Regions from separate parts of the Vagococcus sp. 211 genome, predicted to be linked through region 2. Evidence: predicted binding sites of a transcription regulator. Region 2 holds the regulator's gene; the other holds the start of a gene.
What was found. The regulator LexA, encoded in region 2, represses DNA repair genes until DNA is damaged. The targets are predictions, from matches to a motif close to CNAACANNTGTTNG.

Region 1: the regulator LexA is predicted to act here: its motif matches at 14,390-14,403, upstream of xerS (tyrosine recombinase XerS).

The regions. Positions count from the first base shown of each region.
Region 1 covers NZ_CM150475.1:1,065,701-1,081,726, forward strand. The annotation lists gene ACVWM0_RS05270 (hypothetical protein) at 5-811, shown strand; gene murC (UDP-N-acetylmuramate--L-alanine ligase) at 932-2,269, shown strand; gene ACVWM0_RS05280 (Bax inhibitor-1/YccA family protein) at 2,306-2,998, shown strand; gene ACVWM0_RS05285 (GntR family transcriptional regulator) at 3,102-3,482, shown strand; gene ACVWM0_RS05290 (DUF1648 domain-containing protein) at 3,479-4,576, shown strand; gene polA (DNA polymerase I) at 4,662-7,319, shown strand; gene mutM (DNA-formamidopyrimidine glycosylase) at 7,374-8,222, shown strand; gene coaE (dephospho-CoA kinase) at 8,219-8,821, shown strand; gene ACVWM0_RS05310 (MmcQ/YjbR family DNA-binding protein) at 8,914-9,315, shown strand; gene ACVWM0_RS05315 (AAA family ATPase) at 9,317-10,114, shown strand; gene ACVWM0_RS05320 (aldo/keto reductase) at 10,168-11,088, shown strand; gene ACVWM0_RS05325 (alpha/beta hydrolase family protein) at 11,208-13,157, shown strand; gene xerS (tyrosine recombinase XerS) at 13,270-14,364, opposite strand; gene ACVWM0_RS05335 (VOC family protein) at 14,587-14,946, shown strand; gene ACVWM0_RS05340 (hypothetical protein) at 15,373-15,678, opposite strand.
Region 2 covers NZ_CM150475.1:1,484,002-1,500,027, reverse strand. The annotation lists gene ACVWM0_RS07310 (M42 family metallopeptidase) at 1-443, opposite strand, end outside; gene ACVWM0_RS07305 (cation:proton antiporter) at 573-1,763, opposite strand; gene ACVWM0_RS07300 (hypothetical protein) at 1,972-2,181, opposite strand; gene lexA (transcriptional repressor LexA) at 2,299-2,919, opposite strand; gene ACVWM0_RS07290 (DUF896 family protein) at 3,061-3,303, shown strand; gene tkt (transketolase) at 3,400-5,397, shown strand; gene ACVWM0_RS07280 (alpha-mannosidase) at 5,437-8,130, opposite strand; gene ACVWM0_RS07275 (glycoside hydrolase family 125 protein) at 8,145-9,440, opposite strand; gene ACVWM0_RS07270 (GntR family transcriptional regulator) at 9,590-10,666, shown strand; gene ACVWM0_RS07265 (protein O-GlcNAcase) at 10,683-12,350, shown strand; gene ACVWM0_RS07260 (GH92 family glycosyl hydrolase) at 12,411-14,600, opposite strand; gene ACVWM0_RS07255 (ABC transporter permease) at 14,959-15,900, shown strand; gene ACVWM0_RS07250 (carbohydrate ABC transporter permease) at 15,915-16,026, shown strand, end outside.

The DNA of each region.
Region 1 (16,026 bases), 420 kb from region 2:
ATACATGATGGCAAATCTTTCAGAGGATAAAAGAGAACACTTTCGATTCCCTGTCTATGATGACAAAATCGGTGTAAAATTAAATAGAAAAAATAAGCGTGACTTCTTAAAAGGTTTCTTAGATGATGGTTTTATATACGAAGACGAACGTGAAGCTTACGAAAATAAAATCGAAATCGATCCAGTTGACATGATTGAAGAACCAGATTATTTTGGGTCAGACAAATTATTGTCTCAAAATGATGTCGTGGCATCACCCAAACGACAATCGCAATTTGTTTCTAAAACGGTGACAATTGAAAGTGATCGACCGAAAAAAGGGCCGGATAAAGGTGACGTTTATGTTGCGCCTAGCGTAGAGACTGATGCTAGTTATCAGTCCCCACAAGCTGCTTTTTCTAATAAATTTTACGAAGCAGATCACTACGGTAAAGCGAAGCACAGCAAGCATATCAAGAATACATTTGAGTCGTCGTATAATTTACCAGGAGAAAAAAATCAAACCATATTTAAACCAAAACACATTCCAGCTTCTCTAATAGATGAAGACAATCGTCCGAAGCATGCTAGGGAGCTTATTGTGGATGAACTGAGACGAGCGGCAAGTGAAAACTTACTGGTACTAGAATCAGACAATCCCACGTCTTTAAACGGGGTAGAATCTAATCCTGTTAGTATAGAGGGCGTACCGTCTCATCACAAACCCGCCATCAATAACAAGAAAAAGAAAAATCAGCGGTTAGATAAATCTCTGTCAGGTATTATGGCAGACGAAGCGAATGCGAATATGGACCACTACTATGTCGACTAATTTTACTTACATTGGTTGTGTACCGATGTAAGTTTTTTTGTTGATTATTTGACAAAAGTGTATCATAATATGGTACGAATCATAACGTGATGAAATAGAGAGATAGAAAAGAGGATTTTTATGGACATTCATAAAAATAAAACATACCATTTTGTAGGAATTAAAGGGTCAGGAATGAGTTCTTTAGCCTTATTACTACATCAAAAAGGATACAATGTACAAGGATCAGATATTGAAACTTACTTTTTCACCCAACACGAACTAGAAAAAGCAGGCATTACTTTATTGCCTTTCGATGAAGGGAACATTACAGAAGACCTAGTCATTATTGCCGGAAACGCCTTTCCAGACACGCATGTAGAGATACGTGAAGGATTGAAGAAGGGATGCCAAGTTATTCGTTATCACAAATTCTTGGGTCAATTCATTAATCAATTTACAAGCATTGCAGTGACAGGCTCTCACGGAAAAACAAGTACGACAGGATTATTATCTCACGTGCTAAGTGGCATTCAACCAACCAGTTATCTGATTGGAGATGGCACAGGACACGGAGAACCAGATGCTACGTTCTTTTCTTTTGAAGCTTGTGAATACAGACGCCATTTCTTAGCTTACGAACCAGATTATGCGATTATTACAAACGTGGATTTTGATCATCCGGATTATTATAAGAGCATTGATGATGTGTTTGATGCTTTCCAAACATTCTCTAGCGGTGTGAAAAAAGGCGTGGTTGCTTTTGGTGACGATCCTTATTTACGCCAGTTAAAAGTAGATGTTCCTGTTTATTACTATGGTAAAAATGATAACGATGATTTCCAAGCCGTTAACATTGAAAGAACGACTACGGGCTCTAACTTTGATGTACGACACAATGGAGAAACCATCGGTAATTTCTCAGTACCAGCTTACGGCATGCATAATGTAATGAATGCCTTGAGCGTTGTAGCTATTACTTATCTTGAGGGCTTAGATATGGCAGAAGTTAGTCAAGAAATGCTATCATTCAGTGGGGTGAAACGTCGATTTAGTGAAAAACACGTCAGCGACATGACCATTGTAGATGACTACGCACATCATCCAGCTGAGATTAAAGCGACCATTGATGCTGCTCGCCAAAAATACCCTGATAAAGAGATTGTAGCTGTTTTTCAACCTCATACTTTCACAAGAACTGTTGCCCTTTTAGATGAGTTTGCTGAATCATTAGATCTAGCAGACGCTGTGTACCTATGTGATATCTTTGGCTCTGCTAGAGAAAATGCAGGCAGTGTTAAAATAGAAGACTTAGGTAGCAAAATCAACAAAGGTGGCGATGTTATCACTGTTGAAAACATGTCTCCTCTATTAGATTACCATCATGCAGTAATGATTTTTATGGGAGCAGGGGACGTTCAAAAATTTGAAATTGCCTATGAAAAATTATTAAGTAACACACGCAAGAACACAATGTAATGAAATGACAACAACATTTAAATAGGAGGTATCGTTATGAACAACAATCAAGTTGAAACATCGATTGGTTTATCCAAATTTTTTAGTAAAGTATACGGTATGTTAGGACTGGGGATTGCTATTAGTGGCGTAACGTCATTTTTATCTTTGACAGTGTTCCAAGAACAATTTATTAATTTATTCTTTAATGGTGGTCGTTTTGCCTTCTTTGGTATCTGGATTGCTCAAATTGCCTTAGTGGTGTACTTAGGAAAATCAGCGTTTGCTAATACCAACACATCTAAATCGATTGTGGGCTACATTGCTTATGCGATGTTGACTGGGTTAACGTTAACGGTTACGTTAGTTATGTATTCAGGACCTGCTATTGTCCAAGCTTTTGTAACGGCATCTATTATGTTTATTACGATGTCTGTCGTTGGAACGGTGGTTAAAAAAGATTTAAGTGCTATGGGACATGCCATGTTTAGTTTCTTAATTGGAGCAATCATTGCCATTGTTCTAAATGTCTTTTTCCTAAAAAGCTCAGCAGTTGATTTATTTATCAGTTTAGCATTAGTCGTGATATTTGCTGGTTTAACAGCATATGATAACCAAAAAATCAAAGTGTTCTACCAACAATACGGTGAGCAAGCCGGTATGGGACTCGTTGTTTATTGTGCTCTAACATTGTACTTAGATCTAGTAAACCTATTCTTAGCTCTTGTTAGAATTTTCGGTAGAGATTAATTTTATCCTTTGAAGACCTTTCTTATGAAAGGTCTTTTTTTGTTATAGTTGACATATAACATAAAACGTTATACTATATATATAACGAAAGGAGCTGATATAAATGTTTATTACCATAGATATGGAGTCAACTATTCCTATTTATACCCAGTTAGTCTATCAAATAAAGGAAGGTGTCCTACGAGGGAACATCCAACCTGGTACAGCTCTTCCTTCTGTTAGATCACTTGCCAGTGATATTGGGATTAATTTACATACAGTGAACAAGGCTTATAAACTTTTAGCAGAAGAAGGGATTGTGGTACAAGAGAAAAAAGGATTTAGGATTTCCAACGATCTTCCCATGAAAATGTCTGACCCTTCTTTGGCATTACTGAAAATAAAAATCAAAGAAATGGTCATAGATAGCCAGATTTACGGACTAAATCTAGATTCGTTAATACAAGACACAACTAAAACCATTCAACGAGGTGAAAGACTATGATCATCTATTTAATCGGAACCACTGTCTTAATTGGGATTATTTTAGGGGCTACTCCTTATATGAGTCAGTACCATGTGCCTTTTGGTGTGACGTTAACAGGACATGATGCTCGCGGAGAAACCGTTAGAAAATGGAAAAAAGCGCATTTTCTATATCATATGAGTTTAGCCGCTTTTTTGAGTCTTCTTTTATGGTTAGTGCAAGGGAAAGCAACGGAGGAACAGTTTGGGATTATTTATACCGGTGTCGTATTTTTCCAATTTATGTTGTCTTTTATTTTTTACATCCATTTTTACAATCAGTCTAAAAAATTAAAAGAAAAAGCTTTGATAACAACCAAGCCAGAGCAACGGATCGGCATTGACTTGGCCTTTAGGCAAGAACCCTTCACTTTTTCTACTAGTTATTTAGTCACCATAAACGTCTTGCTCGCCTTGATTACGGCTGGTGTGACACTGCTGAATTATGAGCGTATCCCTGAGGTGATTGTCACTCAGTGGGATATGTCTATGACACCAACGACGATGACAGATAAAAATTATATGTCCGTCCTAGCAATTCCAATGATGCAATTATTCATCGGGATAATCATGGGTATCTCTAATTATTCTATCCAACAAGCGAAACAGCGGGTAGATGCTCGGAAAGCCCCTGAGTCAGCTAAAAGAGACAAACGTTTTAGAAAACAATCATCTCTGATGTTAGTAGCTATTTCGATTGGTACACAATTACTCCTTATGGGAACTCAAAGTGCCAGCATGCAAGCTTTTATTTCACCTGAAGCCTTAATGGTCCTATCTCTTCTGTTTTTTGTGTTCGTTATAGGTTTGGTTTTATGGTTAGGTCTTCGTTATGGACAAGGCGGTAGTAACATTGATACTGAAGCTCTAGCCGAAGAAGAGGGGTTTCCAAGTTACGATGACGATCAGTACTGGAAATTAGGAATGTTCTATTATAATAAAGAGGATCCAGCCTTTTGGGTTGAAAAAAAGATGGGGTTAGGTGTTACTTTTAACATGGCAAAATGGCAAGGATGGGCCTTTTTAGTCGGAGTTATTCTGATTCCTCTCGTTATTGTTTATCTTATGATTTAAAAAGCATCTTCGGATGCTTTTTATTTTTCGCATAAACTGGCAAAGTTTGTTAGAATAAATAATGAGTGAAGAATGGAGTGGCTTAATGAAAAAAAATAAGTTGTTATTGATAGATGGAAATAGTATTGCCTTTCGTGGCTTTTTCGCCCTTTATCAATCTTTAGATAGATTTAAAAATGCCAATGGCTTACATACCAACGCCTTGTATGCAGTGAATAATATGTTGGAAGGTGTATTGAAAAACGAAGACCCAAGTCATGTACTAGTGGCCTTTGACGCGGGGAAAACAACCTTTAGACATGCTTTTTTTGATGATTATAAAGCCGGTCGTGCTAAGACACCAAGTGAGTTCAGAGAACAAATGCCTTATCTAAGAGAATTAATTGAAGGCTTAGGGATGAAACACTATGAATTAGCCGATTATGAGGCCGATGATATTATCGGAACCTTAGCTAAACGTGTGGACCCAGAATTATTTGATGTGGTTGTCTTATCTGGAGATAAAGATTTAACTCAGCTCGCAGCAGATAATATTCGTGTAGATGTGACGATTCGCGGCGTCAGTGAAATTGAGTCCTACACACCAGAACATATCATGGAAAAATATGGCTTAAAACCTGAACAGATCATTGATATGAAAGGTCTTGCGGGAGACCAATCAGATAACATTCCTGGTGTAACGAAGATTGGCGAAAAAACAGCGATTAAGTTATTAAAAGAATTTGAGACTGTGGAAGGCGTTTACGAGAACGTTGAAGACATGAAAAAAAGCAAGATGAAAGAAAACTTAATCAATGAAAAAGAGATTGCCTTTTTAAGTAAAAAATTAGCAACTATTGATGTGAACAGTCCGATTGAGGTTGATGTGGCTGACCTTGCTTATAGTGGGAAAAACTTAGACAAATTAATTCCTTTCTATCAAGAAATGGACTTTCAAGCGTTCCTTAAAAAATTAGATACCAGTGGCATCGATATTCCTCAAGAAGACAAGGCAGAGATTGCCTTTACGGTTGTCACGGAAAACGATGTAACGGAAGACATGTTCCAAGATGGTATGTCTTTATACGTGGAAATGTTAGATGATAATTATCACGTGTCTCCTATTGTGGGAATGGCTTGGGGAAATGAGGACAACATTTATGTCGCAGCTGATTTAGGCGTATTAGATGCGCCTTTAGTTAAAGCGTGGTTAGCAGATGAGTCTTTCAGTAAAAAAGTGTACGACTTAAAGAGAACCTATGTGGCTTTACATGGTTACAATAGCCCAGTTAAAGGGTTAACATTTGATGCGTTATTGGCTGCCTATTTAGTAGATTCTACAAACAATAGCGAAGATATGGGAGAAGTTGCAGAGCGATTTGGCTTTACTGATTTAGACCGAGATGAAGCGGTTTATGGAAAAGGCGTTAAAAAAGGCGTACCAGAAGATGTTACGGTCTTATATGAACACCTTGCTCGTAAAGTATCGGGCATTAACTATCTATATACACCTCTGTTAAATCAATTGGAAGAAAAAAATCAATTAGGCTTATTTACAGACATTGAATTGCCCTTAGCTCTTATCTTAGGTGACATGGAAATAACAGGAATTACAGTTAATGCACAACGATTAAACGAAATGAAGGGTGAATTTGCGGAAGTTCTCGCAGACATTGAACAAAAAGTCTACAAAGAAGCTGGAGAAGCGTTCAATCTAAATTCACCGAAACAATTAGGGGTGATCTTATTTGAAAAAATGGGGTTACCTGTGATTAAAAAAACAAAAACGGGCTATTCCACAGCAGTGGATGTTTTAGAAAAATTAAAAGGCGAATCTCCAATTATTGATGACATTCTAACGTACCGTCAAATTGCTAAAATTCAATCAACCTACGTTGAAGGGTTATTAAAAGTGATTGGGCAAGATCAAAAAATACATACCCGCTATGTCCAAACCTTAACGCAAACAGGTCGACTAAGCTCTGTGGATCCGAACTTACAAAATATTCCTGTTAGGTTAGAAGAAGGACGTAAGATTCGTCAAGCTTTCGTGCCTCGCCATGAAGACTGGCAATTATTTGCTTCCGATTATTCTCAAATCGAATTAAGGGTGCTTGCTCATATTTCTGATGATGACCATTTAAAAGCAGCCTTCAACGAAGGACAAGATATCCATGCGAGTACGGCGATGCGTGTCTTTGGTATTGGGTCTGAAGAAGAAGTGGATAGCAACATGCGTCGACAAGCAAAAGCGGTCAATTTTGGTATTGTCTATGGGATTAGTGATTACGGTTTATCCCAAAACTTAGGAATCACTCGTAAAGAAGCCCAACTTTTCATTGATCGTTACTTTGATAAGTACCCTGGGGTAAAAACCTACATGGATGACATTGTTGAGAAAGCAAAAGAAGCCGGTTTTGTTGAAACCCTGTATCATCGCCGTCGTTATTTACCTGATATTAAGGCGAAGAACTTTAACTTACGTTCTTTTGCTGAACGAACAGCAATTAATACGCCGATTCAAGGAAGCGCAGCAGATATCCTAAAAATTGCGATGATTAAAATTGATGCAAGATTAAAAGAAGAAAACATGGAAGCAACCATGTTATTACAAGTACATGATGAGTTGGTCTTTGAAGCACCAGCTTTAGAAATACCTAAGTTACAACAGATTGTCGAAGAAACAATGGAGCAAGCGGTCAGCTTATCTGTTCCTCTTAAGGCAGACAGTAGCGTAGGTAATACTTGGTACGACGCCAAATAAATAGTATATTAATATCCCTTTAGCGATAGAGGGATATTTGTTAGGAGAGACATTATGCCTGAATTACCAGAAGTAGAAACCGTCAGAAAAGGATTGACTCAGCTAGTCATAGGGAAAACCATTGCCTCTGTCAGTGTGTTTTGGCCACGTATTATTGAGTCCCCTGACGTAGATGTATTCAAAATCGAACTTATTGGACAACGTATCAACAGTGTTGAACGCCGTGGTAAATACCTTATTTTTAAACTATCCTCTTTCGATATGATTAATCATTTAAGGATGGAAGGTAAATTTGAATACCATGAAACAGACGATGCACGGAGCAAACACACCCATGTGATCTTCCACTTTACAGACGGCACCGAATTACGGTACTTGGATGTCCGTAAATTTGGCCGTTTTACCCTTGTTGCGAAAAATCAAGGGGGTGAGTACAAAGGCATTAAAAAATTAGGACCTGAACCCGTACTGCCTGATTTTGATTTAGAGACATTCGCTACAGGATTAAGTAAACGAAGTAAAGCGATTAAACCTTTGTTGTTAGACCAGTTGCTTGTGACAGGATTAGGTAATATTTATGTGGATGAGTCCTTATTCCTTGCTAATATCCATCCTGAACAAGAAGCAGATACCCTGACACCTTTGGAAATAGAAAAACTTCATCAAGCCATTATCCAGGTCTTGGGTGATGCTGTTGAAGCAGGTGGTACAACCATTCGTTCTTACAAAAATGCTCTAGGAGATGCTGGGACCTTTCAAGTCTCTCTAGCCGTATATGGCAAAACAGGGGAAGCTTGCCCATTCTGCGGAGAAGCCATTAGTAAAATGAAAGTAGCGCAGCGAGGAACTCATTATTGCGGGAACTGTCAACCTTATCATCAAAGAAAGAAGGCGACGACATGACCTATGTTTTAGGTATCACTGGAGGCATTGCTTCTGGCAAAAGTACGGTCAGCCAGTACTTCTCTGAACGTAACATACCAATCATTGATGCAGATATCGTCGCAAGAGAAGTTGTAGAGATAGGAACTCCTGGCTTATCTGCCATTGTTGCCTCATTTGGTCAAGAGGTGTTACTTGAAGATGGCTCGTTGAATAGAAAAAAATTAGGGGATATTATTTTTAAAGATTCTGATAAAAGAACCCTCTTAAATGCCTTATTAAAAGAGTTTATTGATAAAAGAATTCATGAACTTATCTGTTATTACAGAAAAGAAACCACTCCCTTAGTGATATTAGATATTCCTTTGCTCTTTGAAGCAGGGTATGAAGAGATGGTGGATGAAGTGATGCTTGTTTTTGTATCAAAAGAACAGCAACTAGATCGTCTCATGGCTCGAAATGATTTAACCGTGGAAGAGGCTAAAGCGAGAATTAATAGTCAAATGCCCCTCCAAGATAAAACGTTGTTATCTGATACAATCATTGATAACAATGGCACGAGAGACAATACTGTGAAACAATTAGATAATTGGATGTATCGTTTTTATGCAACCAGGTAAAGAATAAAAAAAGCGGGTGCCCACTCAGAACAGTGGCTACCCGCTTTTTTATTAACATGTTATACTCAATTTATATGAAAAGGAGTGATCGAATGTTACCAATGTCTGAGATACAAACAAGAATGTCACATTGCATAGCCTATGGTGACTCCTTAGCTGGAGCTAGGGTGTATTTTCGTGAAGACTGGGGGACGTATTACTTTGATCTATTAGGTAAACAATTCGGCTTAATGTCAGAAGCAGTAACGGAAGAGACCTTTATTACCTTAAAAAATGACCCTGATAAAAACATAGCCCTGCGAGATGCCTTTGAAGGGGGAATTATCCCTGGTTACTACGCGAATAAAAAGCATTGGAATTCTATTTATTTAGGCCACGAGATGGTAACAGAAGAACTCTTGGAACAAATGATTCTAGAATCCTATCAATTCGTCTATCAAAAATTAACGAAGAGTCAAAAAGCTACAGTTAACGAGGGACATAAGGAGGGATAATATGTTACTAAGCCGTGTGTTGTACGAACATACTAGGGAGAAACATCCGCAGTATCCCTTTTCTATGCCTTGGTTACAAGGGTTTGAAGGAATTGAGTTTGACCAGCCTGTCACGTTCTTAGTTGGTGAAAACGGTATAGGAAAGTCTACCTTCATTGAAGCATTGGCCATGACGTGTGAAGCCATACAATTAACCAATCAACCCTTCTCTCTTAACCCTGAGTATGAGGATGTTTCAAAGCTAGCGGAAGAATTGGTTCTTCATTGGCATTACAAAACCAAACGTGGCATGTTTTTTAGGGCAGATGATTTCATCACATTTATTAGACAGACCGAGCAACGAAAAAGAGAAGCGGAACAAGCTATTGAAGAGATAGAGGTGCGAAACACGCATTCACCAGAATTAGAAAAAATTCCTTACCTTAACACTTTAGCTGCTCTTGATAGACTGTACCCCGTAGAGTTACAGACCTTATCTCACGGACAATCATTTTTAGCCTTGTTTAAGAGCCGTCTTGTTCCAAAAGGTCTCTATCTATTGGATGAGCCTGAAACCCCTTTAAGTCCTCAAAATCAGCTGTCTTTGATGTATCTGATTCATGAACAGGTGAAACAAGGGTCACAGTTTATTATTAGTACCCATTCGCCTATTCTAACGGCTTACCCTGACGCATCTATTCTAGAATTAAGTGAGCAGGGGATAGCTCCAATCAAATACGAAGACATGGAGCACGTTCAATTTATGACTCATTTCATGTCAGACCCTAAGCGGTTTATACACTACACATTACAGGAGTGAATTTTCTAGTGCTGTGTTATAATTAATGTAGCTTATTATAAGGAGGCAATAATGTGAACTCTATTCATTTAGGTGGTAATCAAGAACTTAAGGTATCGCAAGTAGCTTTAGGCTGCATGCGTATGAACAGTCTGAACAAAACCGAGGCAACATCTTTACTAGAAACAGCCGTAGCAAGTGGCATTAACTTTTTTGACCATGCAGATATTTATGGTGGTGGTGACTGTGAGACCTTGTTTGGGCAAGCCTTACACGAGAGCAGTATTAAACGTGAGGACATCTTTATCCAAAGTAAATGCGGGATTAGAGAAGGGCAATTTGATTTCTCTAAGGAACATATTCTCACTGCTGTTGATGGGATATTGGAACGATTAGATGTGGATTATCTGGATGTGCTAGCTCTACATCGCCCGGATACTTTAGTAGAACCTGAAGAAGTAGCAGACGCATTTAATGTCTTACAACATAGTGGCAAAGTGCGTCATTTTGGGGTGAGTAATCAGAACCCTATGCAGATTGAATTGCTTAAAAAATATGTGGAGCAGCCCTTACTTGTTAATCAGTTACAATTTGGGGTAATGGCAACTGCAATGGTTGACCAGGGCTTTCATGTTAATATGCGTGATGAAGCGAGTATTAACAGAGATGGTAGTGTCCTCGATTATTCTCGTTTAAATGATATGACGATCCAAGCGTGGTCACCGTATCAATATGGTTTCTTTGACGGTGTCTTTTTAGGCAACGAGAAGTTCCCTGAATTAAACCAGACAATTGATGAACTAGCAGAAACATATGGTGTTACCAACACAGGTATTGCAACAGCTTGGATTTCAAGACATCCTGCCAACATGCAAACCATTCTTGGAACAATGAAGGAACACCGCATACAAGAAGTGGCAAAAGCGTCTGATATTCGCTTAACCAGAGAAGAGTGGTATCGTATTTACCGAGCAGCAGGGAATATTTTACCTTAATTGAAGAGACGAACGCGAGATTCTTTCATCTAAAGACCTCGCGTTTTTGTCTATCCTCTAGTTATTTAATAACAGAAGAGGTAAAATAATAACAGAAGGAAAGGTAAGGTGGTAAGAGTATGACAAAAATAACAGAAGAAACGATTTTTGAGTTAGTGAGTTTGTCTCAACCTGTGTATCGGGATAACCAGGTTTATTTTATTGAAACACGCTTGAATCAAAAAGAAGACACTTACGAAACGCGCATTCTTAGTATGGATTTAGAAACGAAGATAAAAAAACATTGGGGCAATGATAGTCTGAAAGTCTCTCGACTGGATGTCTCGCCAAACGGGAAATGGCTAAGTTTTGTTGCACCTGACAAGGAAGATAAGGGACAAGTTTATTTAATGCCTACAACAGGTGGTAAAGCAGTCCTTCTCACAGAAGAAAAGCAAGGAGTCAGCTTCTATAAATGGTCTGAAACAAGTGGTGCCATTTATTTTCAAACAAGTCAATGCCTAAATAAGGAATTAACAGAAGAAGAAAAGAAACGCCCGCAAGTCATGGCAACAGATAAGTTGACCTATAAATTAGACGGCGCAGGAACGTTACCTGCTAATCAAAACAACCAAATTAAGAAAATAGATATTAGTACGAGACAAGTAGCAACATTAATGGAAACAAAAGAAGACATTGGTTTATATCATGTCTCTATGGATGAAACGTTCTTATTATATGGCGCAGATTTAGTAAGAGATGATGAATGGGACTATGGTAATACGGTTTATTATTATGATATCGCTGAACAAACCTCCCATTCGTTAACCACATCAGTACCTAAAGGAAGTTTTTCTGTAGCTGATGTTAAAGAGGATCGTTATGTTTTGTTAAAAGGAAGCGATTTTAGATTTAACTTTGTGACACAAGAAGAGCTTTATTACTATGACTTAGAAGAGAGACAACTGATCTGTTTGACAGAAGAAGAAGACTTATCTATTGGTGATGGTATCATTAGTGATTTTCATCAAAACGTTAGAGGTGTACGCAGTCGTTGGAATGAGGACATGACGTTTACCTTCCCTGTGACAGAGCATGGAAAATTACAATTATACAAAGGGGATATGACGAAAAAAATCACTCGTTTATTCGATGAAAAAGGACATCTAACAGACGCATGTTACATGTCTGATGCAGAGATGATTGTCACGTATTCAGATTTAGTAACCCCTAGCCAGTTAGCTAAAATCGATGTGACAACTGGGAAATTAGAGCCTATTTATAACCCGAATGAAGCCCTGATGAAGGAATGGACAGTGAGTCAGCCAGAGATGTTTTGGTGTAAAGGGGCTCAAGGGTGGCCAATCCAAGGGTGGTACGTGCCACCAGTCAATGTAACAGGCAAACATCCTGCTATTCTTTATGTTCATGGTGGCCCACAAGTGTGTTACGGAGAGACTTTCTTCCATGAAATGCAGGTGCATGCTGCACGAGGATATGGCGTTATTTTACTTAACCCACGTGGTGGCGATGGTTATGGTCAAGACTTTGTTAAATCTATTCTTGGGGATTACGGGAATGATGATTTCAAAGATTTAATGATGGGGACAGATTTTGCCATTGAAGAGTACCCAACCATCGATGAATCCAATCTTTTTGTGGTTGGTGGTAGTTATGGCGGGTTTATGACAAACTGGATTGTAGGTCATACTAACCGCTTTAGAGCAGCTGTTACCCAAAGAAGTATTTCTAATTGGCTAAGTTTTTATGGCACGAGCGACATAGGTCCATTCTTTGTTAACTTCCAATTATTACATGATATCAATGATGTGGACGCCTTATGGCAAATGTCACCATTGGCTCATGCTCATAATATCAAGACGCCACTCTTGGTACTCCATAGTGCGGAAGATTTAAGATGCCCGCAAGAGCAAGGAGAACAAATGTATGTCGCAGCTAAACGGCAACGGGTCGACACCAAACTTGTGATATTCCCTAAATCAAGCCATGGATTATCACGCATTGGTATACCAAGTCTTCGCATGAGAAGATTACAAGAAATTGAAGAATGGTTTGATACTTACTTGTAAGGACTTCCTTTAGTATGACTTAAGTAATATACTTTATTATAGTCATTAATAAATACGAAAAAAACACCCTAGAAAAGAGGTTGCTACAAACCTCTATATTTCTAGGGTGTTCTTAGTTATCCGTATCAGGAGTGTCCCACAACCCGTTGATTGCATTTCGTTGTTCTTTATCTACAATGTGCGTATATATGGCTGTAGCGCTTGTTCCTGTTTGACCTAATTGATGAGAGACGGTGAGTAGGCTATTGGTTTTCTTGTAAAGTTGCGTGCCTACTGTATGCCTTAACTTATGAGGGGTAATTTTAACCTTAAAAGCTTCGGAATATTTCCCTACCATTTTTTCAACGGTGGACGGTTCAATTTGTTTCGCTTCTTGTTTGTAGGTGGTCAGAAATAACGCTTTTTGCTGGGGACTCGGTCGATAAAGGGTCCCTCTGTTGTTAGCGTAATCTGTCACGTAATCCATAAAAACAGGAGATATCAAGGTGACATCTTTAAAACCACCTTTTCGAATGACTGTGGCTTCCATATGATAGATATCTAAGTCTGTGATTTGCATGTTACAAAGCTCTGATAACCTGACCCCAGTTCCTAAAAATAAAGCGTTAATAGCAAGATCTCGGGTTTTATTTCGCCTGAATGCTGCTTTAGCTTGATGACTGGATAAGGTATCTTCATATTTTGTTTCAATAAATAATAAATAATCTAGAGCTTCATCATCAAGGAGTAATTTTTTTTCAATGCTTCGTGATCGTTCTTGCAAAGTCGTGCTTGTTTTCACGTTTTCAATCTTCAACATCACATTTTGAGAGAGATACGGTTGGTTATTTTCATCTTCTGTTTGACTACTTAAATACTTAAATAGGGAACGAAGAGCGGTTAGTGTGCGTTGAACGGAAACAAACGCCCGATGCTGCCCTTGTTGTGAGGTCCCGTTTTTAGGGGAGTGCATTAAATGGGCTTTGTAGAGATCAATGTCTTCTTTACGTAAACCTTCTAAATCCTCCAAGGTCACAGAGGTAGGAGAGGTGTTGGTTATTTTTTCCATTGATAGCCATTCAAAGAAGCGGCGATATTCCTTCGCATATTCGTATAAAGTAACAGTAGAGTAGGGAACAATACTTTTTGATTGCACGTATTCTTGGACAAACCAGGGGAGAGCGACTAATTCTTGTTCCAATCGTTGGAATAATTTATGTGTTGCGATAAAATATCAACTCCTTCCAAAATAGAGAACATACGTTCTTATCTTAATTTTAATATATAAATAACATAAAGTCAATTTTAATAATATTTAATATTGTTATTTAATTATCTACCTTTACGGAAAGGTTATACTTTCAAGAAAGGTAGATTCGTTCCACTTTTCTTCATTGACAAGAGAGGGTATAATAAATAGCAATCATATAAGCGAAAGCAGGTAGATAAAATGACAAACAAAATAAGAGTCATGCTCTATGTTGATGACATTCAAAAGATGACTGATTTTTGGTCTGACTTATTCAAGGTAACACCTTTAGTTTCAGAAGAGCTACCAGAACACTATACAACCAGCGTTATAGCACTATCTGACAGCATAGAATTAGCACTGTTCGAAAAGGAATTCATCAATAAATACTCCCCAGAAGTCGCTTGTAACACACCATCTTTAATTATTTTCAGTGATCAATTTGACCTTATTTACCGCCGATTAGATCAACCTGGGGATATTATCAATCCAACTGGTACAGATATGTTCAACTTTTCAGATCCCGAGGGAAATTATTTCGTTATTGCAAGAAACGAGTAATAACAAGGTTTTTTCAAAAAAATAGCACAAACTATTATACATTAATGACTATCCGTGTACGTATAAATCAAATGATTGATTAAGATATATAAACATCAATTTGAGACTTTAATACTTACTAAGACATTTATTTTATTAATAGAGACATTCATCCATCAATAAAATAAACAACTAACGAATGACATAATAGAATAATTAAAACTGAAATAAGTGTTATATATAGATTTTTTATATAACACTTATTTTTAATATCACATACGAGATTTTTTGATTATTGCCTTTCTTTTAGTTCTTTTATTCAACTTGGTATAATATATATTATGTAAACCAATAAGAATAATTTTTAAAAAAGGTTATCTAGCTACCTTACCTTCTTCTCTATACAAATAAAACAACCGTTAAGATATAACTAACGGTTGTTTTAAATTATAACCTTGATCCCATATACATAGAAAAGAAAATTAAACTAAAAAAGAATAACACTGTCATCACAGTGTTTACTCGACATATTTTAGATGTACTACAAGATTTGACAGGTTTGTAATAAATATTAACAAAGTTCGCTGCAACAGATATTCCCCATATCACATACAAACCGTTCACAGCTGTATTGGACATATTATTGATAATTCGTGAACCAAAACCTATTGGATAAATCATATCTTGTAGAAATAAAAATAAAATAATGCCTCCTTGTATTAAGGTAAAAAACACTAACGATTTTTGTCTCATTTTTTCAACTCCTAACAGTCACCTCATACTTTATCCTAATTAATTAACTCTCTTCAACTTTTTAGCTTGAGTGATTTTTCTCTATTTTCATAAGGATGATTTAAAGGCATTCTATGACCAATCACCCTATTAAAATAATTTAAAACGCTTAAAATCGTTCTCTGTGTTTTTTTGCCAATTCCCCCTTTCTTTTCTTCTTTTTATCTATTTGAGTTCATTATAATATAGAAAATAGTGAACTCAACCCTTGCTCTATCAAGGTTTAAAATACCCGTTTAAATGAGTTCCTTATTATGGTATTATAGATAAGTAATAGTGAACTGATTTAAATGAGAAATGAGGGGTTAT
Region 2 (16,026 bases):
TTTGTGACTTTAGCATCAATTCTGACTTCCATGTTGTCTTGATTTCGTTCTGCTGTGCCAGCATCTTTGTACACATGAACACTGGTTTGATGCATGAGAATCGTACCTGTAAGGGTCCCGTTTTTCTGAGTATGAATGGTACAGTATTCCCCTTCAATAGCGTTATATCTAAACCCACCGATTAAGTCTAGTTTTAATCGTCCATCTGGTTTGATATCACGAACCATCGCACCAAGAGTATCAACGTGAGCTGTAATAAAACGTTGATTGGTTTGGTCTGTACCAGGTATGGTTACGATTAAAGAGCCTTTACGATTAATGGTTGGTGTGTAGCCTTTTGATGTTAATAATGTATCAATATAATTGATAATTGTTTGAGTGTCCCCTGTAGGAGAGGGGATATTGGTTAGGGTTTGAACCAAGTCAATGGTTGATTGTGTCATAAGTTAGTCATCCTTTTTTATAAATTTTATACTACTCAACCATAATCTAAGAAAATCCGATTTTCAAGTAAAAAAAACCTTTACCGGTTTGAAATACCGAATAAAGGTTTTATCATACATGCTTTTTTGTTAATTAGAACTAGTTGCTTCTTCAGCTGCTTCTTGCTCTAATCTAATACTGAATTTCAACAGTAGAGGAGACAAGATAGTGGTAATGATAATTGAAGCGATAATAACGGTATAGAAATCGTTATTAACGTAACCGGCTTCTAGTCCAATTTTAGCGACAATTAAAGCCATCTCTCCTCTAGAGACCATACCAGAACCAACGACAAAGGCAGGCTTTCTTTCTACTTTCATTAATCTAGAGGCGAAGTACCCGCCTGCTAATTTAGTAGCTACTGCAGCTAATGATAAAATAATAATCAATCCAAGTTGTGAAACAAAGGCTTGAAGATTAATCCCTAACCCGATGGATACGAAGAATACAGGAATAAACAAACTATTGCCAATCGTGCCAACGTCTTCTTCAATTTCATGACTACTTTCATGACCTGATAACATTAGTCCGATAAAGAAAGCACCAATAATATCACTTAATCCCATTTCTTCAGCAAAAATGGTAAACGCAAAACATAAGACAAGGGCCATAGAGGTGGCACCTTTGACAGCAACTAACTTACCAGAAGCATCCATGGTTGGTTGAATCAAATATTTAGCGACTAAATACATAATGGCAAAGAATAGTACTTTTTTACCAATCAAATCCCAAGCCATAGGGCCTGTAAAACCAACAGAGGCATCAAAAGTAACAACTGCTGTAAAGACACTAATTAATAAAACAACGAGAGTATCATCTAGTATCGCTGCACCTAAGGTAATCGATCCAGCTTCATTATCTAGGTAGTCATACTCTTTAAGAACTTGAACAGTGATACTTAAGGATGTGGCACTGAAAATGATGCCTAAGAAAACTGCTTCTGCTAATCCCATCCCTAAAAATTGTCCCAATATAGAAATAAATATGAAAGGGACGAATACTCCGAATGAAGCAACTAATATAGCTGGTTTTAAATAGCGTTTTAATAAAGTTAAATCACTTTCTAAACCGACTAAGAACATTAAAAGAACAATCCCGATTTCTGCAAATAAAGCGATACTATCTGTTTCTTGAACGATATTGAAAATAGCAGGGCCTAGGAAAATCCCCATCATCAATTCTCCGAAAACAACAGGCAAGTTAAATTTATTACATAAATGCCCAGCAATTTTCGTTCCTAACAAAATAAATATTAACATCTTTAACAATTCTAGCGTCATACACATCACTTCTCCTATCAATTTTAAACCTTAATAATGAACCTTATATATATTTTATTTTAAATGTAGGATAAAATCAAATGAAACGTTCTTTAATTGTAAAATAAATAAGGAAAACACTAAGAAAATTAATATATCTTAAGTTATTTTAAAAAAATAAATGATAAGTGTATAAGAATTGTAGGGGTGTTCAAAATAAGAAAACTTGTTAAGGTGTATTTTTATAAGTATAGTGCTGTTGTCGTTCAGGATGACGCTCAGATTGCTTCTGTTCATAGGCTTTTTCGTCCCACATCATGATCCATAACATGAGGAGAGGGATAACAAACACAAGAGCAGAACGCCAACCAAAAGTACCTAAGAAAATTCCAATTAATAACACAATTAATAATAATGCATAGCGTCTGATCGATGCCATTTTACCCACTCCTTAAATTTTTCATAAATTTGATTATTTAGCTCTGGATCTCACAAATAACAGAGATGCGAACGTTTGTTCTTTTTTTGCTTAAAAAATATAAAGCATATCATTGCTTTATATTTTATTTCTATATAAACCGACAACTTTACCTAAAATAGACACATCAGACAAAATAATAGGATCCATTGTATCGTTTTCAGGTTGTAAACGTATATGGTCTGATTCTTTAAAGAATCGTTTGCAAGTTGCTTCATCATCTTCGTTCATAGCAATAATAATATCGCCATTAATTGCAGAGGATTGTCTTCTGACAATGACGTAGTCACCATCAAAAATTCCTGCATTGATCATACTTTCTCCTCTGATAGTTAACATGAATAAACTGTTTTCTTCATATTTTAAATCAGGTGGAAGAGGGAAGTAATCTGTTGCGTCTTCCACAGCTAAGATGGGTTCACCTGCGGTAACGACACCTAACATTGGTATTGTAGAAGGTTGAGCACCAATTAATTTTAAACCATCTTCTGTTAATTCTATCGCTCTTGGTTTTGTTGGGTCTCTTAAGATGAGCCCTTTTTTTTCTAGACGAGATAAGTGACCGTGAACAGTAGAGGTGGATGATAGGTTAACAGCCAGTCCAATTTCTCTAACGGTCGGTGGATAACCACGTTCTTCTACTTTTTCATGGATATATTTTAGAACTTCTAACTGTCTAGGAGATTGTTTTTTTGTCATACGTTCCTCCTATATCTTTTTTTTAATAATAACATATCTAAAAATAATAATCAAACAGATGTTCGCTTTTTTGGAGAATCAAAAGATTGTTTTTTTTGTCAATTTAAGCTAAGATTAAAGCGAAATAAGGAGGTTTTCATTATGTTATCAGAAGAAAAAATGAAACGTATTAACGAATTAGCAAACAAATCTAAAACGGCTGAAGGTTTAACTGAAGCAGAAAAAACAGAACAAAAAGAGTTACGTACTGAATACATTGAAGTATTTAGAGGTGGGATGAGACATCACATAGAAGGAATGAAAGTGGTTGATCAAGAAGGTAGCGACGTGACGCCAGATAAGTTGAAAAAAATCCAAAAAGAAAAAGGGATCCACGGAAGATAATCTTAAGTAAAGTATTGAAAGAACTTGCAAAAACTGTCCAATAAGGTTACAATTTAATAAAAGTAATAAAAACCTAAATTAACAGGAGGCTTATTTATGTCATTCGACCAAATAGATCAATTAGGAGTTAACGCAGTTCGTACACTAAGTTTAGACATGATTCAAAAGGCAAATTCAGGACACCCAGGGTTACCAATGGGGGCTGCTCCAATGGCGTACACGCTTTGGACAAAACACTTGAAAGTTAATCCAAGCACATCAAGAAATTGGGTAGACAGAGACCGCTTTATTTTATCTGCTGGTCATGGCTCATCTATGTTATATAGTTTATTGCATTTATCAGGTTATAACTTACCAATGGAAGAACTAAAACAATTCCGTCAATGGGATAGTTTAACACCAGGACACCCAGAAGTGTATCATACGGATGGTGTGGAAGCGACGACAGGTCCTTTAGGACAAGGGATTGCTATGAGTGTTGGTTTTGCTATGGCAGAAGCTCACTTAGCAGGGACTTACAACCGTGATAATTTTAACATTGTCGATCATTACACGTATGCTTTATGTGGTGATGGAGACTTAATGGAAGGTATTTCTCAAGAATCAATTAGTTTAGCTGGGCATTTAAAATTAGATAAATTGATTGTGTTATATGATTCAAATGATATTTCTTTAGATGGTCCATTAGATAAATCTTTCTCAGAAGATGTAAAAGGACGCTTTGAAGCAACAGGTTGGCAACATATCTTAGTAAAAGATGGGAATGATTTAGAAGCCATTTCTAAAGCCATTGAAGCTGCTAAAGCAGAAACAACGAAACCAACGATTATTGAAGTGAAAACAATTATTGGTTACGGGGCTGAAAATCAAGGGACGAATAAAGTTCACGGGGCACCACTTGGTGCTGAAGGTATTGCTACTGCCAAAAAAGCTTATGGCTGGGACTATCCTGAATTTACTGTACCAGAAGAAGTAACGGCACGTTTCCATGAAGAGATGGTCGTTAAAGGACAAGAAGCAGAAGCTAAATGGAATGACTTATTCAAGGCCTATCAAGTTGAATACCCTGAACTAGCGGCTCAATTTGAAGCAGCCTTCAATAATGACATCACGCCTGATTTAGATAAAGCATTGCCTGTGTATGAATTAGAGACAAGTGCCGCAAGTCGTGTAACAAGTAAAGAAGTGATTCAAGAAATCGCCAAAACGGTGCCTCATTTTTGGGGAGGATCTGCCGACTTATCATCATCAAATAACACGATGATTGCGGGAGAGAAAGATTTTGAACCTGGACAATACGAAGGACGTAATATTTGGTTTGGTGTGCGTGAATTCGCTATGGCAGCAGCTATGAACGGTATTACATTACACGGTGGTACTAGAGTATACGGTGGGACATTCTTTGTCTTTGTGGATTACTTAAAACCAGCCTTGCGTTTATCAGCGATTCAAAAAGCACCAGTAACTTATGTTTTAACTCATGATTCTATTGCCGTTGGAGAAGATGGACCAACTCATGAACCAATTGAGCAATTATCAGGCTTAAGAAGTATTCCAAATGTGAATGTCATTCGCCCAGCAGACGGTAACGAAGTTGCCGCAGCTTGGAAAATAGCTATCACATCAAAAGAAACACCGACAGTTCTTGCTTTATCTCGTCAAAACTTACCTGTACTAGAAGGTAGTAAAGAGCTTGCACCAGAGAACGTAGTCAAAGGGGCTTACGTGATTTCTCCGCAAGAAGGGCAACAACCAGAAGGTATTTTGATAGCGACAGGCTCGGAAGTTAACTTAGCCGTACAAGCACAAAAAGAATTAAGAAAAGAAAACATCGACGTGTCAGTGGTATCTATGCCAAGTACTCAATTATTTGAAGCACAAGATGCTGCTTATAAAGAAAGTGTCTTACCATCAGCTGTTAGAAAACGCGTATCCATTGAAATGGGAGCAACCCTTGGTTGGGAACGTTATGTAGGTTTTGATGGAGCAACAATGGGCATTGATACTTTTGGAGCAAGCGCTCCTGGTAACACAGTCATTGAAAAATATGGTTTTACTGTAGAAAATGTTGTAGCAACTTTTAAAGGATTATAATAAAAAATGCCAAAAGCTATTTCAGCTTTTGGCATTTTTTTATTTTGTCCAACGAATAGTTTGTATTTTAGCTGGAGCTAGAGTTGTTTGAATGGCTTCATTTTTATACTCTTCTATCATGTTAGCTTCTTTGCCATTGTAATGAGGAATCGCAATGGATAATTCACAAGAAGTTTCGTTAGATAAGTTAAACCCACGCGTAATGATATCACTGCCATTTTCTTTGCGTTTAAGAGCCGTCAAAGCGTATTGATTACTCTCAATCGATAGAAAGTGAGAAGTCGCATCTAGTTTACCCGAATGTTGTGTGGTTTGAGCCACAGTCATTGGTATTTGGAACTGCTGTGCTTGTATGAAGGTGTCGTATTTATCGTCTGCCCCATGACAGCTGACAGCGTAATCTACATGTTGTTTACCTAAACATTGGGCTTCCGGTGTTGGGAAATATCCCCAATCTCCAAGTTCTCCCACAGCGCGTAAAATCGTTAAAGCAATCGTATTGTTATCTGTTAGGATTTCATACTCATTGATACCATAATTTGCCACAGTCATTCCTAGAGACTCTTCATTAACATTCACGAATGAATGTTGATGTTGCGGATTAGTAGGATTTTCCCAAGTAGCTGAATTAACGTTATTTGGTCGCTTGACGACTTCAAAAATACTTTCGGCATAATGGACATCAGTCGTTAAGCCAGTAGGGAAAAGAACACGTAATCGGTGATCTTTCATTTGGTTATCAAATGCAGTGTGGAATGTTAATTGCTTGCTGTCTTTTTCTAGACGAATGGTTGTTTCAATGATAAATGGTGCTAGTTCAGCGCTTCGACCGGCTTCTCTTTCACGCATTTCATAAACAGCCTTCATTTCGCTCGTAAGTAGAGTATCGGCAGAAATAGGAATCATCATTTCTTGAGTGACACGGATTTCGGCAACAAGAGGAGTGTCTGTTATAATTTCTCTTGTTGTTTTAAAATCATGGGCATACAAAGGCATATCCTCTTTTGGTTGCTTGTAAATGTACTCATTACCAATGTCTCCCGTATTTTCGAAGATCATTCCATGAGGATAGGTATGCTGACGTATTTTGTCTGTTATTTCTAGTTGTCCGTTTTCAAGAACTCTTGCTTTTAGAACGTTATTTTCAAGGGTAAAGGTCCCAATGTTAACAAGAGAGGTTGTATCAGTCATGCCTTTATCTTCCTTAAGAGCTACTGTTTTCCAAGACATACCAGGCATACTAGTTAAGTTAAGTCGAACAGTTACATAGATAGCCATGTAAGGAATACGGAATCGGTCGGTTGGCAAGTCATACCCAAAAGAAACCTCGGTATTGAGTAAGTCTGAAGGAATCACCGTTCCAGTTTCATCAATCACATGGAAATCAGTTAAAGTATTAACTTCTTCTTCTAGAGCATGGAACAATTCGTGTGGAATACCTTCTGAAAAAGGTAGACGTTTCCATTCAATGATTGTTTCAACTACTTGAGATCTTTGGTGACCAGAAGTGTTGAAAATAACAAAAGGTTTGCTATCAGAAGGGAAAGAAGTTGTATCAATGGCATTAACTAAAGCTGTTGTTGCTTCTTCAGCTAAGTATTTACCAACTTCCTCTGCTTTTTGATAACGGGTCATCATCTCTTGATGCACCTCGTCCACACTGCACCCACAAATACTATCATGGGGATGATTTTGCATTAACGTTTTCCAAGCATAACGTAGTTCGTCATGAGGATAAGTACCTGTCACTTCATAAGCCATTGTAGCTAGTGGCTCTGTCACGTTTTCAAGTTGACGTTGAACGTCTGTGTTTTTTTGTTTGATATAAATACGGGCAGAAGAAGTATTAGCTAATGTGTACCAGCCATCTGTTTCTTGAGAGGTTAATTCTCCTTCAACTGTACTTAAGTTTTCAGGAACATCATTCATCACAGCTTCTAGATAATCATCGAAGTTACTATGAATAAAGTCGTAGTCAGGATAAAGTTCATTGGCTAATTTAATACCATCTGTCACGTCTTTTTGAACAGGTTGATGATCTACACCATTCATCATAAGAATATGGTTAGTCGAAGCGAATTGTTCCGCATCTGCTAATTTCTGGTTCCAAAAATTAATTGCTTCTTCTTTTTCAGTAGGAATTTCATTACCATTGCTGTACCAGTTGGCGAATAATAGGGAAAAGATGTTAGAGCTGTCTGGTCCTTCCCACCACATTTCCGAGAATTGAGACGCGTATTTTTCATCATTAATGACCGCGTTGTTGAAGCCTGTCGGTTTAACCCCACGACCAAAAGCAGCGGCTTTAATCCCGGCTTCTTTCATCATTTGAGGGGTTTGTCCCATGTTCCCAAAAGTATCAGGGAAGTACCCTAGCATCGTAGGGTTCCCCCATTTGCGACTTTCTTCTAGTCCGATTAACGTATTTCGTGTGTTGGCTTCACTACTAATTAGAAAGTCATCTTGTAAAATATAAAAGGGCCCAATTTTTAATTTTCCTTTATCAATGGCCTCTTGTACTTCCGCTCTTTTTTCGGGTCTAACTTGCAAGTAATCATCTAGAATAATGGTTTGTCCATCTAAATGAAAGCTATTGAAGTCAGGATTTGTTTTGAAAAGGTCTAATAAATCGTCCATTAAACGGATTAAGCGCATATGATGTTGTTCATATGGCATGTACCACTCACGATCCCAGTGGCTATGAGAAATAATATATACTTTTTTCTTTGTCATTGGTGTCACTCCTTTTAGTAGTTAGCATCAATACGAATGTCATAGTAATCCATGACTAATTCACAAAACATCATGTTAGCCCAAGAGAACCATTCGCGAGTGAATTGGCTCGGGTCATTGACATCAAATCCTTCATGCATTAAGTTAGTCCCACCATCATTATCAACCAATAAATTTAAGATACGTTCTTTTTCTTCTTTGCTATCTGTGGTTAAACCTTCAATAGCTAAAGCGATTGGCCAAACATAGTTTTCTGGTGTGTGGGAACTGCCAATTCCTTTCGCACATGTTCCTTCGTAGAAATAAGGATTTTCTTTGCTTAGTAAGGTCTCACGGGTAGCTAAGTAAGTTGGATCGTTTTTCTCACAGTAACCTAGGTAAGGGGCGGCCATTAGACTTGGTACGTTCGAGTCATCCATAATAGAGTACCCACCTAAACCGTCTACTTCATAGGCGTAAATAGCCTTGCCTGCTTTATTTTTAACCACAGCATGTTGCTGGATTCCTTCGTGGATGTCGGTTTTAAGTTTAGTGGCTGCAGAGACAATGGTTGGTTCATTGAACAAGGTAGAGTAGATTTCTTCAAGATAGCCAAGAACGACAACTGCAAACATATTTGAAGGGATTAAATAACCATAGATACAAGCGTCATCACTAGGTCTAAAACCTGACCATGTCATGCCAGTTGGTGCAACGGGTGTTCCTTTTCCTTCGTGAGTCAATGTATCTTCTTTACGCCATGTGTCACGCTCGAAATTATAAGGAGAGTTTTCGTGATTTTGTTCAGTCTGCCAGACGTTCAGAATTTTTTTAACGCCTTCATGAAAGTCATCGTTAAATTGAGACGTTTCTCCCGTTTGTTTGTATAGTAAGTAAGATAGTTGAATAGGGTAGCATAGTGAATCGATTTCATATTTTCTTTCCCAAATCCAATCGGTCATTTCTGTATCATCTGTTTGGTGTCCTTTACCGTTAGCTTCTTCATTAAAAGCATTGGCATAAGGATCCATATTGATATATTTGAACTGACGCTTCACAAGACCGGCAATCATGTCACGAATGTCTTTGTCTTCTTTAGCGATAACTAAGTAAGGTCTAAATTGAGCCGTTGAGTCTCGTAACCACATAGCAGGAATATCTCCTGTTAATAAAAACGTTGTTCCATCCTCATAACGACGAACAGTTGTTAATAAAGTGTTGGCAAACCCAGCTTTAAAATTTTCAGCCCAACGTGGGTGTGTGTCTTCGCATAAGTGCGTCATTTTATCCATAAATGCTTGAACAGATTGTGGTATTTCAGTGTAAGCCATAATGTGTATTCCTCCTGAATGATATATCAATTATTTATAATAATGATTATATGGTATATCAAGTTATCTGTCTAGTAGTAATGAGTATATTTTTTTTTTGTAATAATTGTGATATGATATATCATGATAATAGATAAGGATGGAAAAATATGAAAGAACAACCACTATATAAGCAAATATACCAAGAACTTAAAAACAAAATTTATACTGGCGTCTATGAAAAAGACATGCAGCTTCCCACAGAATTAGAGTTATCTGAAACTTATGGCGTCAGTCGAATCACTTCTAAAAGAGCTCTAGTAGAATTAGAAAATGAAGGACTTATTTACCGATTAAGAGGAAAGGGAAGTTTTGTTAAAGGGGACGAGAAAACATCTCATAAGCGTCCCAATGACACGATTCTATTTATTATGCCTTTTGCCCAAAATGAAGGTTTTGGTAATTATGCAGAAGGTATATTAGAAGCGTTCAAAGATTCTGATTACCGGTTACAAATGCAACCTCATGAATGGTTATTTACTGGTAATGATTACACATTAAAAGATGATTATGCAGGTATTTTATATTACCCAATTAATACAGAAATTAGCCTAAACTTTTTGTATAAATGCCAAAAACAAGATATTCCTGTTGTGCTTATTGATAAATCAATAGAAAAAATAAAGTATGATTCAGTTGTAGCAGATAACGAATCAGGTGGTAAAGTGTCAACGGAACATTTATTAAAACAAGGCTGTGATGATATTTATTTTGTGAGTACCAATCAGTTATCAGAGCTATCCTCTGTAAGGGACCGTTACTTAGGTTACTTATCTGCATTATATGATGTAGATAAGATTCCGACGCATTGTGTTGCTAAAGCGGAAGAGCCTCTAGCGCTATTTTTTGATCGCATTGGCGCCCATATTAAAGAGGAAATTAATAAAGGTCAAAAGATAGGATTAGTCGTAGAGAATGACGTGATTGCGATTAAACTTATGACACATTTAAATCAAATGGGAATGAAAATTCCTGAAGAAGTTGGGGTTGTTGGTTTTGACAACATTCAAGCAGCCAATTTAGTGGAGCCTCCTTTAAGTACTGTGGCCCAAAATTTTTACGCTATGGGAAGAGTTGCAGCAGAGTTACTAATGGAGAAAATCAAGTCTCCTGTTAAACCGACTAAAGAGCACATCCTTCCAGTTGAGTTGATTCAGCGTGGAAGTACTAAAATAACCGAAGATTAAAGCAAAGGGTGAGACGATGAAGAGAGCACAGTTGATGAAAGAATTAGATGCATACGAAGAGGTTGTATTCAGTGAGGAGTATCTTTTATTTGAGAAGCAAGCCATTATTTGTCAGTTTAGAGGTACTTTTTTTCGATTTGAAAACCATGAAAAAGTGGTTACTAAATCACTGTATCCAGGGTTTGTTAAGTGGGAACATCATCAGCCAAATGAAGGCTGTGACGTGTTAATTCAACATGTGTTTAATCGAAACATTACACAGGATGGGTTTACCTTAGAGATAACGAAGGATCATCAAATTATTGTTGAAAGTAGCCATTTAAGGGGATGGGATTATGCACAGACCTTGTTAAGTCAATTATTTCAACAATACGGAGCAACAATAACGTTACCTATTTTAAAGATAAGTCATACACCCAGCTTTAATATCAGAGGTATCATTGAAGGGTTTTATGGTAAGCCTTGGACAAAAGAGAACCGAAAAGATTGTTTGAAATTTTTACATGATACGAAGATGAATACCTATATGTATGCACCAAAAGATGATGCCTTACAACGTCATCGTTGGCGTGAATTGTACGATGAAGAGATGACTCGACATTTCGAAGAATTACTGGAGCTGTCAGAGGCGTATCGACTTGATTTTTGGTACATGATTAGTCCAGGAAATGATATCAAATACACTGACCCAGCTGATATGAAAGTATTAAAAGATAAATTAAAACAGTTGATTGATCTAGGTGTCACTCACTTTGGCTTATTATTAGACGATATAGACTACGAATTAAAAGGTGAAAACAAGCGTCGTTTTGGATCCAGTGCTCGGGCCCATGCCTTTATTATCAATGATATCAATGCTTATTTAAAAACAGAATTAGCTGTTTATTCACTCGTTGCTTGCCCAACAGAATATGATAATGATTTTGATTCACTTTATTTAGAAGAACTCAATGAGGCATTAGATAAGGAGGTTCCTCTATTTTGGACAGGTCCAAGTACATTGGCTAGAAGAATAACGACAGATGAAGTGACTAGAATGGCTAACATTTATCAACGTGAAATGATTATTTGGGACAATGTGCCAGTCAATGATTTTGAACAAGATAACCAACGCTTATTTTTAAGTCCCTATACGAATCGCTCTAAGAACTTAAATCATCCAGATTATCAGGTGAAGGGAATTGTGTTGAATCCAATGGCGCAGTGGGAGTTATCTAAATTAACCATGCATCATGCGAGTCGTTACATGTGGAGTGTGGCGAGTTTTCAACCAGATCATGCATGGAGGGAAACCGTGATGGCGTACACTAAAGAGGCATCTCTTGCTGAAAATTTAGTAGTGTTTGCTAACCACCAACGAAATCGTCACACCCATATGGAACGTGAGATTGACGTAGAGATGAGTCTCAATCATCAAAAAACAGAAGAATTAACTAAGGTGTTGACGGAGTTAGAAGAAGCCGTTCAAGAGCTAGAAAAATGGGACTATCTTCCATTTAAAGAGCAAGTGTCACCGTGGTTTAATCGTGTACATGAAGAGATGAGCTTATGGGAAGCAATGATGGCTAATGACTTAACAGAGGCTGCTAAAATAAAAGCCAATCTTGATACAGGAAATCACCGAATTGGAAGTAATATTCCTCTGACTTATTATGAACGCTATGTATCGGCAGTAAAAAAATAGCGTGTCATCAAAAAAACTACTACGCAGAACAAGCTATCTCTGCATAGTAGTTTTTTGTCGTTATTGAGTTAAAGAAAAAGGACGCTGTTCTTTAGTGTATGTCGTCGTTGGAGGGACTAAGGCCATATCAAATTCAATAGTAGCTCCTTCCATAATATCGGAATGGTTAAAGAACAGATTTGAATAAGGCACGCCATTCAGTCTGATTTCTTTTGAATAATGATATTGTGGCACATTGTTCTGTGTTTGAATCGTTAAGGTGTTACCGTTAGCTAAATGTACGGTCACTTGATCAAATAAGGGAACGCCTACTGCGTATTGTCCACTCCCCGGTGTGACAGGGTACATTCCCATGCTGTTCAGAATAAACCAAGCGCTCATACTGCCATTATCTTCATCTCCTGGGTAACCACGGTAACCAAGACTAAAGGCACGAGTCATTAATTCTTTTAAGACATGTTGTGTGGTTGGGAGTTGCCCAACGTAATTAAACAAGAAGGGTAAGTGGAAACTTGGTTGATTAGAAATCGCAATTTGACCAAAATCAATGGCTGCCATTTCACTCATTTCGTGAATTTCAAAACCGTAACCGTCCACGTTAAAGATAGGATAGGTGTTGCATAATTCTGTAATAGTTTCTGTGAATACTTTCTCCCCACCGTGAACTTTAATTAGACCTTGGAAGTCGTGGAAGCTAGCAAAACTATTTTGATAAGCACTGCCTTCAGCGTAATCTCGTCCCCAAGTAAAAGGATTGAACGGCGTTCTTTTAACACCTTCTACATCTTTGGCACGAAGGACATGGTGCTCTGTATCTACTAAGTTACGGTAGTTAAGGGATTGTTTCCCGTAGTGTTCTTCTAGCGCTTTATCCCCAAGGGTTTTAGCGACTTGAGAAATACAAAAATCGCTGTAAGCATAATCTTGTGTATGGTTCACACTTTCATGATAATGACTAGGTACGTAACCGTATGTTAGATAATCTTCTGTTCCTTGGCGACCGTAGTTATCTTTACCACTATTGGTTGTGGCACTTTTTAGCATAGCTGTCAAAAACTCAGGCATTTTATCAGAGTGGATGCCCTTAACAGCTGCATCAGCAATCACAGCATCAATAAGTGTACCTGGCATCAATCCTCTTTCATCAGGAGATAACCATTTTGGTAAGTACCCACTGTTTTCGTAAGCATGATAAAAGCCGTCCAACATGTCTTCGTATTCTTCTGTAGCAATTAAAGAAAAGAGTGGATAGACTGAGCGACAGGTATCCCAGAAGCCATTATTAGTATAGTAAACGCCTTTTTTAATGCTCTTACTTAGAGTGTCATAATGAACAGCTTCCTGGTTTTCATTGTATTCATGCCAAGTTTGTGGGAATAAAAAGCTACGATACATCATTTGATAAAAGAGTTGAACCTTTTCTTTCTTTTTATCTTTTACTTCGATGCGGTTTAAGTAAGACAACCATAAAGCTTCCGCTTCAGCCTTGTGATTATCAAAAGAGGTGTCTTGTTCCCTAGATAAGTTAAGTAGGGCTTGTTCTTCGCTAATGAAAGAAGTCGCAATAATGGCTTCGATTATCTTTGGTTTGGCTGATGAAGCGAAAGACAGATAGATTTCTGGGTCAGTCATATCAAGGGTTTGCTCTTCTAGGACATGAAGACTATCCTTTTGTGTCCTCGTCCAATCTAAGACTTTTTCTGAAAAAGTAATCGCGATGTACATCTTCAACTCTTTGTCTTCTGAGCCAGAAAAATTAGAAACATATCCAACTAATTGATTGTCTTGTAAGGTAAAGTGACTTGGACCAGGAGAACGAAGGAACATACCAGGCACCTCATTGGCTCTTTCGTAAGTAAACTTCAAATGAGCCCCGTATTTAAATGGTGTCAATTCATTAAGTATACGGTGACGTTCTGCATAAATAGCTAGGTGATGAGGGTTGAATGTCGCCTCTTCTGGCCGATAAGAAGATTGATTAAAGAAATTTTCTGTTTTCAAGATGGTGCCAGATGTGGCAGATAAAAGTAACTGACTAAAATCTCCCATCCAAGGGCTTGGTTGGTGTGTTAATCGAAAACCTTGAAAGACACGGTCTTCAGGATGGAACCACCAACTACCGTGTTGATCTGTGGTTTGGGGTGCAAAATAATTAGCACCGAAGGGAACACCTGTATAAGGTAATGTGTTACCGTTAGAATAGCTATGTTGATTCGCGGTACCGTGTCGTGTATCAATGGCTGTTAGCATGTATTTCCTCCTTATGATATATCTTTTTTTATTATATTTTATATGATATATCCTAACATAAACAGTAGGGATAATAAAGAGAGGGAAAGATTTTTTTCTATGTACTTAAGAAAGAGTTAATAACTGATTAACCTCTTTTTTTATTGTTTAAGTTTATATAAATGATACGTTAAAATAATAGAATGGAGCTAAAATAAACGTTTTTATTACTATTAATAAACGATTTATATGTGTCATTACTAAAATTAAAATCGTTTTCATTGAAGTTCTTTAATTTGTTGCCTATAAACTTTAATTTGTTTCTTAATTTAAGGGGGATAAAACGATATACTGCAATCAATGATAGGAGGATGTGTGAATGAAACAGAAAAAAAAGTCTTTCTGGTCTGACGTCGTCAGATACAAAGCGCTAATTTTAATGGCACTACCTGGATTTGTATGGTTTATCTTCTTCTTTTACATTCCAGTATTTGCTAACGTTGTGGCATTTAAAGATTTTCACATTTCACCTGATGGCTTTCTTGCGAGTTTGAGACAGAGTCCTTGGGTTGGGTTTGATAATTTTAAATTTTTATTTGCTTCAAGTGATGCTTGGCTAATTACTCGAAACACCATCGTTTATAATGTCATCTTCTTAGCTTTTAACCTTTTCTTTGCAATTGCTTTTGCTATTATTATGAGCGAATTAAGAAGTAAGAGAATGGTAAAAGTGTTCCATACGATGTCGTTATTACCGTACTTTTTATCGTGGGTAGTTATTTCTTACTTTGTATATGCTTTCTTAAGCCCTGATAAAGGAATACTAAATCAAGTGTTACAATCGTTTGGCATGGACAGTGTCAATTGGTATGCCGATCCGACGTGGTGGCCATTGTTCTTTGTTATACTAAATGTTTGGAAGAGCTTAGGTTACAACAGTATTATCTATTATGCTTCAGTTATGGGGATTGACCCAACGTATTATGAGGCAGCTATGGTAGATGGTGCGACCAAATGGCAACAAATAAAAAATGTCACTATTCCACAAATCATCCCGATGATGAGTGTGCTATTGATCTTAAATATTGGTGGTATTTTTAGAGCTGACTTTGGTCTTTTCTACACGGTACCACGAAACGCTGGGGCATTATACAATGTTACGTCTGTCCTTGATACATACATCTATAATGGTTTAACAGCAACAGGAGATATCGGAATGACTGCAGCGGCTGGTCTTTATCAATCAGTTGTAGGAAGTATCTTATTACTTGGATCAAACTTAATCGTTAGAAAACTTGATCCGGATTCAGCCTTGTTCTAATAGGAGTGTGAAAAATGAGTAGAAAAAAAGTAGAAAAAGTAGAAATTCATTCAATGAGTCCTAAAATTGATATACTATTTAGTATTCTCATCGGCTTGTTTGCTATATCATGTGTCATACCTTTCC